Regions from separate parts of the Mesorhizobium sp. RCAM 05104 genome, predicted to be linked through region 2. Evidence: predicted binding sites of a transcription regulator. Region 2 holds the regulator's gene; the other holds the start of a gene.
What was found. The regulator LexA, encoded in region 2, represses DNA repair genes until DNA is damaged. The targets are predictions, from matches to a motif close to TGTTCNNNNTGTGTTCNG.
Positions count from the first base shown of each region.

Region 1: the regulator LexA is predicted to act here: its motif matches at 1,659-1,676, upstream of AC56QP_RS16580 (DNA recombination protein RmuC).

Region 1 covers NZ_CM185033.1:3,388,087-3,392,489, forward strand. Annotated here, with positions in the region: gene AC56QP_RS16565 (GNAT family N-acetyltransferase) at 1-138, opposite strand, end outside; gene fmt (methionyl-tRNA formyltransferase) at 135-1,070, opposite strand; gene def (peptide deformylase) at 1,075-1,605, opposite strand; gene AC56QP_RS16580 (DNA recombination protein RmuC) at 1,709-2,977, shown strand; gene AC56QP_RS16585 (GFA family protein) at 2,984-3,388, opposite strand; gene AC56QP_RS16590 (cation diffusion facilitator family transporter) at 3,454-4,403, opposite strand, start outside.
Region 2 covers NZ_CM185033.1:6,947,223-6,951,625, reverse strand. Annotated here, with positions in the region: gene kynU (kynureninase) at 1-155, opposite strand, end outside; gene AC56QP_RS33925 (GntR family transcriptional regulator) at 318-1,052, shown strand; gene lexA (transcriptional repressor LexA) at 1,434-2,174, shown strand; gene AC56QP_RS33915 (ComEC/Rec2 family competence protein) at 2,168-4,403, opposite strand, start outside.

The DNA.
Region 1 (4,403 bases), 3.6 Mb from region 2:
TTCGGCAACGGCGTCGCCGCCGGTCACCAGCGCGTCGACCAGCCCGGCCTCCGCCTGCTGGCCGAAAGCGTGTTCCTCGACGAGGCGGATGGCCTCGCGATCCCGCGGCGTCGCCGCGCGTATCGACATCATGCTCATGAGAATTTCATTCCTTTTTCGATCTTGGCCCCGCGCAGGAATTCCGACGCGGCAGCGGGCCTTCCGCCCGCCCGTTGAACTTCGACCAGCCTGATCGCGCCTGCCCCGCAGGCGACCGTCAGCTGGTCATCGAGAATTCCTCCCGACTCGCCCGCGCCTTGCGAAAGCACCGAGCGAAGCAGTTTCAGCCGCTCCGGGCGGCCGCCAATTTCAATCTCGGACCACGCGCCGGGAAAGGGCGACAGGCCACGAATGTGATTGTGGACCTCGGTCGCCGAGCGATTCCAGTCCACGCGAGTCTCCGATTTATCGATTTTCTTGGCGTAGGTCACCCCTTCCACCGCTTGGGGGGTAAATGTCAGGGTGTCCCTTTCCAGCCGCGCCAGCGCTTCCACCACGAGTGCGGCACCAACTCCCATCAACCGATCATGCAGGTCGCCGGCCGTCATATCGGGTTCGATGGGGCATTTTTCAACCATTCCCACCGGGCCGGTGTCGAGCCCCTCTTCCATGCGCATCATCATCATGCCGGTTTCGCGGTCGCCCGCCATGATGGCGCGCTGGATGGGCGCCGCCCCGCGCCAGCGCGGCAACAGCGATGCATGGCCGTTGATGCAGCCGAGCCGCGGCGCCTCGAGAACCGCCTTCGGCAGCAGCAAACCGTAGGCGACGACCACGGCGACGTCGGCCCGCAGGGCGTGCAAAGCCGCCTGCTCGGCCTCACCCTTGAGCGACAACGGCGTGCGCACCTCGATGCCAAGCCGCTCTGCCTCGCGCTGCACCGGTGACGGCGTCAGCTCCAGCCCGCGCCGCCCGGCGGCGCGTGGCGGTTGCGTATAGACGGCTGATATCTCATGTCCGGCATCGCCGATCGCGCGCAGCGTCGGCACTGAAAACTCTGGCGTGCCCATGAAGATGACGCGGAGGGGCATTCCCCTATCCCACCAGCTTGCCCGGCGCCTTGTCCCTGGCGAGCTTCTTGAATTTCTTCACCACCATGTCGCGTTTCAGCTTCGAGATGTGGTCGATGAACAGCACGCCGTTGAGGTGGTCGATCTCGTGCTGCAGGCAGGTCGCCATCAGCCCCTCGGCTTCGATCTCCTGCAGTTTGCCGTCGCGGTCGAGGTACGTGACCCGCACCGCCGCCGGACGTTCGACCTCGGCGTAGTAGTCCGGGATCGACAGGCAGCCTTCCTCGTAGACGGAGCGCGCGTCGGCGCTCTCCAGGATTTCCGGATTGATGACGACATGCGGCGCCGGTGTCTCGTCTTCCTTGGCGAGATCGATCACCAGCATGCGCAGCGGTTCACCGATCTGGATCGCCGCGAGCCCGATGCCGGGTGCGTCATACATGGTTTCCAGCATGTCGTCGGCTAATTTGCGCAGGGGCGCGTCGACGCGCTCCACCGGCTTCGAAACCTGGCGCAGGATGGGGTCGGGAAGGATGATGAGCGGCTTGATAGGCATGGCGTTCCACGTAAGACGTCCAGCGAAAAGCGTCAACCGGGGCGCCTGGTTGGCGTTCACGTTTTGATCTGTGCCGACATGCCGAATCATCTATGCTGTCCACATGAATGACCTGACATCCATCCTTTCGGAGCCCGTCGCCCGGCTTGGCGCCTCCACGATCACGCTCGGCCATGCGCTGGCTTTCACCATGTTGCTGTTTCTCGGCCTGTTCGTGGCGCTCGTCATCGCGCTGTGGCGGTCGGCCAAGGCGCGCGCCGTGGCGGCCGCGGAAGCCGCCGACCATGCGCGCGATGCAGAGGCGCGGATGGCCGGCATTCTGCAGTCTCAATCCGAGATGCAGGGCCGCATGGGTGCCATCGCCGAGGTGTTCGGGGCACGGCAGGCGGAACTGACGCAGTCGATCGGCCAGCGCCTCGACGCCATGACCGGCCGCCTCGGCCAGACCATGACCGAGCAGACCAAATCCACGCATGAGAGCCTGGCCAAATTGCAGGAGCGGCTGGCGATCATCGATGTCGCGCAAGGCAACATCCAGTCGCTCGCCGGCCAGGTCGTGCAGTTGCAGGCGATCCTCTCCAACAAGCAGACGCGCGGCGCCTTCGGCCAGTCGCGCATGGAGGCGATCGTCGCCGACGGCCTGCCGCACGGCGCCTACGAATTCCAGGCGACCCTGTCCAACGGCAGCCGGCCCGATTGCCTGGTGAAGATGCCGAACGGCGCGCCCTCGCTTGCCATCGATGCCAAATTCCCGCTGGAGGCCTGGAATGCCATCCGCGCCGCCGACGGCGTCGAACTGCAGAAGGCCGCCTCGCAGGCCTTCCGCCGCGACATCGAGGTCCATGTCCGCGATATATCGGAAAAATACCTGATCCAGGGCGAGACGCAGGACACCGCCTTCATGTTCGTGCCGTCGGAATCGGTGTTTGCCGAGATCCACGAGAATTTCGAGGCGATCGTCCACAAGGCGCACCGCGCCCGCATCGTCATCGTCTCGCCGTCACTGCTGATGCTGTCGATCCAGGTCATCCAGGCGATCCTCAAGGACGCCCGCATGCGCGAGCAGGCGCACCTGATTCAGGGCGAAGTCATCCGGCTGATGGAGGATGTCGCGCGCGTCGACGAGCGGGTGCGCAAATTGCAGGTCCATTTCGGCCAGTCGGCCAAGGACATCGACGACATCCTCGTCTCGACATCGAAGGTGACCAAGCGCGGCCAGAAGATCGAGGCGCTGGAGTTCGGCGCGCAGCCTGCGGAAGACGGCACGGGCGGGGCCTCGTCGGCACCGGTTGCGAAAGTCGAAGGCGGCGCGCGCGTCGCCGATTCGAAGACCGGACAGCTCAGGCTGAGGGTTGTCGAAGGCGACGACTGAGCCGCGCTACTGCTCCTCGACGATGGCCATACCGTGAAATTCCGGCAGCCAATGCAGCGCCGAGCGGTGCCATTTCTGCTGTGTGGGGATCAAATCCTCGCGTTGCCGCGCGGTTCCCACTCGAATTCCATAGACCTTTGGGCCATCTCCGACCGACGTGGCGTAAAGGTGCGAACCGCAGTCGGCGCAAAAGGCTTGGGCGCGCTTGGCGCCGCTCGCCCCGGTCTTGGTATAGATCTTCGGCGTACCCTTGGTGATCCGATAATGATCCTCTGGCGCCGGAACCGTCACGCGAAAAGCCGTGCCGGTCAGTTGCTGGCAATCCGTGCAGTGGCAGATCGAGGTCTTTTCCGGGTCGACCTCCGCCTCGTAAGCAATGGCGCCGCAGTGGCAGCCGCCGTCGATCTTCATCGCCGCTCCTCCAAAATCCACCCTTGGATCATAGCGGGCCAAGGCTGCGAGGCAACGGCACTGCGCTAGTCCAGAGCCGGATCGGATGCGGATACGAGCAGTTTGCGCCGCTGCTCCCAGGTGCCGGTGGTCTGCGGCTTGACGAACAGCCGCATGATCTCCGGCATCTCTGTCTTCAGCCGTTTCTCGAGGCGCTCGACACAGGCTTCGATCTCCGGCGCCGTCAGATGATCCTCGAATTCGATGCTCAGGCCAGCGACAATCTCCGCCGGTCCCATATGCAGCGTCAGTACACCGTTCGCCCGCTGCACCGCCGGGTCCTGCTGGACGATGGCCAGCACCTGCTTCTGCACTTCGGGCGAGGCCGGTTCGCCCAGAAGCAGGCTCTTGCTTTCGCGCGCCAGGAAAATCGCCGTCGCGCCGAGGATAAGCGCGATGCCTATCGAAGCGGCGCCATCGAGCTCAGGCATGTCGAGCAATTCCGCCGCCAGGATGCCAGCGAAGGCGACGATCAGGCCGAGCAGGGCTGCGCTGTCCTCGAACAGCACGGTGTAGACGCTCGGGTCCTTGCTCGCTTGCACGGCCCGCAGCCAACCCTGTTTGCCCTTCTGCTGGCGGAACGCCTTCAGCGCGACCAGCCAGGAGCTGCCTTCAAACAGGAAGGAAAGGCCGAGAACGATGTAGTTCACCTTTGCGTTGGCGACCGGTTCGGGGGCCATGATGTGGATGACGCCTTCGTATAAAGAGACCCCGGCGCCGAGCGCGAAGACGAGAAGGGCGACGATGAAACTCCAGAAATAGAGCTCGCGGCCATGACCGAGCGGATGCGTCCGGTCGGCAGGGCGGGCTGCACGGTGCATGCCGTAGAGCAGCAGCCCGCCATTGCCGGTGTCGACCAGCGAGTGCACGCCTTCCGACAGCATCGCCGAACTGCCGGTGAAGAAGGCGGCGGCGAACTTGGTCAACGCGATGGCGAGATTACCGGCGAGCGCCGCGTAGATGACCCTTTTCGATC
Region 2 (4,403 bases):
TGGATCTCGTTGAAGACGGCCGGTGAAGCGGCACCCAGCGAATTGCCGTCGAGATAGATCACCCCTTCCGGCAAGACGAAGCGATCGCGCATGGAGCGCAGCGGATCCGCGGCATCCATCGCCTCGATTGTTGCGAGATTGGGAATTGCATTCATGATCGATGTCCTCCGCGCACAGGCACGTCCAAATGAACACGACAGGTGAAGTCGGCCGACCGATCATGCGCAGTCTGCCGGATTGTGTCAAATATTATATATAATTTACACCATGGAAGGCTTTCATATATAATCTGGCGTCCAGTGCGTGGGATGGCAACGATGTTGGATGAAGGACACTCGAAGACTGAAGCGGCCTACAGGCTGCTGCGCCGCGATATCCTCACCACCCGCCTGAGGCCCGGCGCGCCGCTCAAGCTCAGCACGCTGCGCAATAGCTATGGCATTGGCTGGACGCCGTTGCGCGAAGCGCTGTCGCGACTGGAGGCGGAGCGCCTGGTGACTTCCATCAGCAATCGCGGCTTCGCCGTCGCTGCGGTCTCGCGCACCGAACTCGAAGATCTGTCACGCGCCAGGCTGGTGATTGAGCTGCCTCTGCTCCAGGAATCGATCGAGAAAGGCGGCCATCAATGGGAAGATGCCGTCGTCACGGCCCACTACCGGCTGTCGCGCTGCAAGACGGCGGTTGATGACCCTTCAGATGAAGTGGTCGACGGATGGGACGAAAAGCACGAGGCTTTCCACGCGGCGCTACTCAGCGCGGCAACATCCCCCTGGCTGCTCAACTTCCAGTCCACCATCGCGGATCAGTTGCGTCGCCATCATCGCTTCCTGGGCCTTGCGCCAACCTTGCGGGCGGCCACCGGCCAGTTGCATGGCTATGAGGAGGCCATGGAGGCGTTGCGCCAGGCTGTCGCGATCGAACATCACACCGCGCTCATGGAAGCAGCGCTGGATCGTGACATCGAACGCGCGAAAGCGCTGATGACGGTGCACATCGGCTATACGCTGCATGTCTATGTCCATGCCGGTGACGGCAGCCCAAACAAGCGGTGAGGTAGACGAACTGAGGCAAAAGCCGACATAGGAATTTCTCGGGCAAGAGTTGGCGTTTTGGCTTCGTTTCGTTCACGGCGGGCGAACGATTGGTGAAAGTGAAAAAGCAGCTTCCCGACGTCTCTGGGCGATTGAGGCCAAGCCTCGGCACACGCTGGTCCACAGGCCGTTAACCATAACAATTTCAACGCGTGCAAGTGCACTGTGGCGGCGGCCGGCCGGGGATCACGGCCCGCTGCCAGGCGCCAAATAATTTCAGCCGTCTTAACAAATTCACTAAACTTTAAACGGTTGCGGAACACAACTGGAACAGATAGTGTTTGTTCTGGGTTTGTTTTTCGATTCTGGTTCAAACCTTCGTTCAATGCCTCGGGGGCCGCCATGCTGACGCGCAAGCAACATGAACTGCTGATGTTCATCCATGAACGGCTCAAGGAAAGCGGCATTCCGCCATCCTTCGACGAAATGAAGGAAGCGCTCGATCTCGCTTCAAAATCCGGAATTCATCGACTGATCACGGCGCTCGAGGAACGCGGCTTCATTCGCCGGCTGCCGAACCGGGCGCGCGCCCTGGAAGTGCTGCGGCTGCCCGATTCGATCGCGCCCGGCCTCAACGCGGCGCGCAAATTCTCTCCAAGCGTCATCCAGGGCAGCCTCGGTCAAGGCGGCGGCCTTGGCCGGCAGATCAAGCCGGCGTCTTCACGCATGCCCTCGGCCGGCAATGACGACGACGTGGTCTCCGCGGTGTCGATCCCGGTGATGGGTCGCATCGCCGCCGGCGTGCCGATCGACGCCATCCAGCATCAGACGCATTCGATCTCGGTGCCGCCGGACATGATCATGGGTGGCGAGCACTATGCGCTGGAGGTCAAGGGCGACTCGATGATCGAGGCCGGCATCTTCGATGGCGATACGGTCATCATCCGCAATGCCGATACCGCAAGTCCGGGCGAGATCATCGTGGCACTGGTGGACGACGAGGAGGCGACGCTGAAGCGGTTTCGCCGCAAGGGTGCCTCGATTGCCCTCGAAGCCGCCAATCCGGCCTACGAAACACGCATTTTCGGACCGGACAGGGTCAAGGTGCAAGGCAAGCTCGTTGGGCTGATCAGGCGCTACTGATCAGTGCTGGTGACCGCCTTTTCAGGGTTGCGATAGGGCGGCAGGCCCCTCGCCTCGCGTGAGAATTTGCGCTGGGTGTGCCAAGGTCGATATGGCCTGTTCACAGCGAAGCTGACCGTTGCTGGCATGATTGCCGATCGACGATCGAAGAAGACGGCCGCACTGCCTTTGCGGGCGAGTTGCCGCTTGGTGATGACCAGAACCAGCGGATTGTGACAGGGATCATAAGCTGTCGCGTCATTGATGACGATCAGTTCCGCGAAGCCGCAGGCCTTCCACGCGTCCTTGCGATCCTCGACTTGCGCAATGATAGCGCCAGACGGGTGCCTTGCGAGACATACGCCGGCGGTGCAGTAGAAAGGCGCTCCCGGCGGCAGTTCGGCGGAATCCGCGATGTCGAATTGTCCGTCTCCCTTGTCGAACACCTCCGGCACGACGACGGTTTCGGATGCCAGTGCGCGTTTCCAGTTGTCGACGGTGAATTCGTTCGGACGCGCCCGGCTGACCGCGAGTTCGCCGCCGCCGATCGGCAGCGCCACTAGCCTCGCGTCCTCCGAGATCAGCACATCCGGCGCGCGCGTATCCGAAACGGTCAACAGGCCGGCAAGCGCGAATGGCAGAGCCAGGAGCCGCAGCCACGTTGTCGCCATCGTCGCGATGACCAGGGCGATCGCCACCAGCAGCACGGATTGCTGTGAAATCAACCCGACGGCATCGATCGGTGAGCGTTCCGAGATCCACGCCGACAAGGCGATCATCGCGGACAGGCCTTTGCCCATCACATAGAGGAAGGGACCGTCGACGCCGAACGGCATCGCCAGCGCGCTGAGGACGGCGAAAGGCATCACAACCAGCGAGACGATCGGCATGACGGCCAGATTGGCGAACAGGCTGAGCGGCGACACGCGCTGGAAATGCCAGATGGCGAAGAGCGCCGTCGCGCTGCCGGCGATGATGGAGGTCATGGCAAGGCCACCCATCGCCAGCAGGAATTTTCGCGTCAGGAAACTGGGCAATGACCGCTTTGGCGGCGGCGGTCTCGTCTTTCCCGCACGATGATCCGACCAGCCGGCATAGGCACCGACCAGCGCCGCGGTCGCGGCGAACGACATCTGGAAGCTTGGGCCGACCACCTCATGCGGCGACACCACGATCACGGCGATCGCCGAGATTGCCAGATTTCGCATGGTCAGTGCCGCGCGATCGAACAGCACGGCAATCAGCATCACCGCCAGCATGATGAAGCTGCGCTCGGCGGCAACGACGACGCCCGAGATGATGAGATAGGCGGCGATCGAAAAAAGTGCTGCGGCTGCCGCGTATTTCTTGACCGGCCGGCGCGCGGAAAAGTCCGGAAACAGGGCGAACGCGCCGCGCAGCAAACCCATGATGGTGCCGGCGACCAGCGCCATGTGCAGTCCGGAAATGGAAATGATGTGATAGATGCCGGTCCGCCGCATCGCTTCGTTGATTTCATCGGGAATGCCGGCGCGCACGCCGACGATCAGCGCAGCGGCGATTTCGCCTTCGGCGCCACCGACGCTGCCCCTGATATGGTCTGCGATGGCTTCGCGGGCATTTTCTACCGCCAAGGAAAGACGGGCCACCAGCGGCATGTCGTCGTTATCGGCCGCGACGATCCTTGGATTGCCAAGGAAGAAGCCGCTGCCGCCTATGCCGGAGAAATAGCTGTCGAAAGAAAAGTCGTAGCTGTTCGGGCGCACCGGGCCGGTTGGCGGCAACAACTTGGCATAACCCGATATCAGGGAGCCGGCGGTCGTTTCGGCCGGTATCTTGCGTGCCGAAAGCCGAACGCGTTCCGGCATATAGCGTAATTTCGGCCGTGCGGTCGACGTCACGTCGATGGTCAGCCGAATGCGGCCGCTCTCCATCTGGTCGAGCGAGACGACGCGGCCGGTGACTTGCGTCGAGATCTCCGAGCCCAGCATCTGAGTTCCGGCCCGCCACGTCTCGACCTTGCCGGCAAGAAAGCCCAGCGCGCACAACAATGCTGCCATGAAGCACAGATGGGTCTTCGGCCAGGGACGCGAGACAAGCGCACAGAGCCCCGCGAGGGCGACAACCGCGACGGGTTTTGCAAAGTCAGGCTCCGTCGCCAGGGAAAAGTAGCCGACCGCTCCGCCAGCCAGGCAGACCGGCACCAGCAGGAAGGCAATGCCTCGGTCAAGTTCGAGGTCCGCCGCCACTGCCGCGCTATGGCGCAGGCGA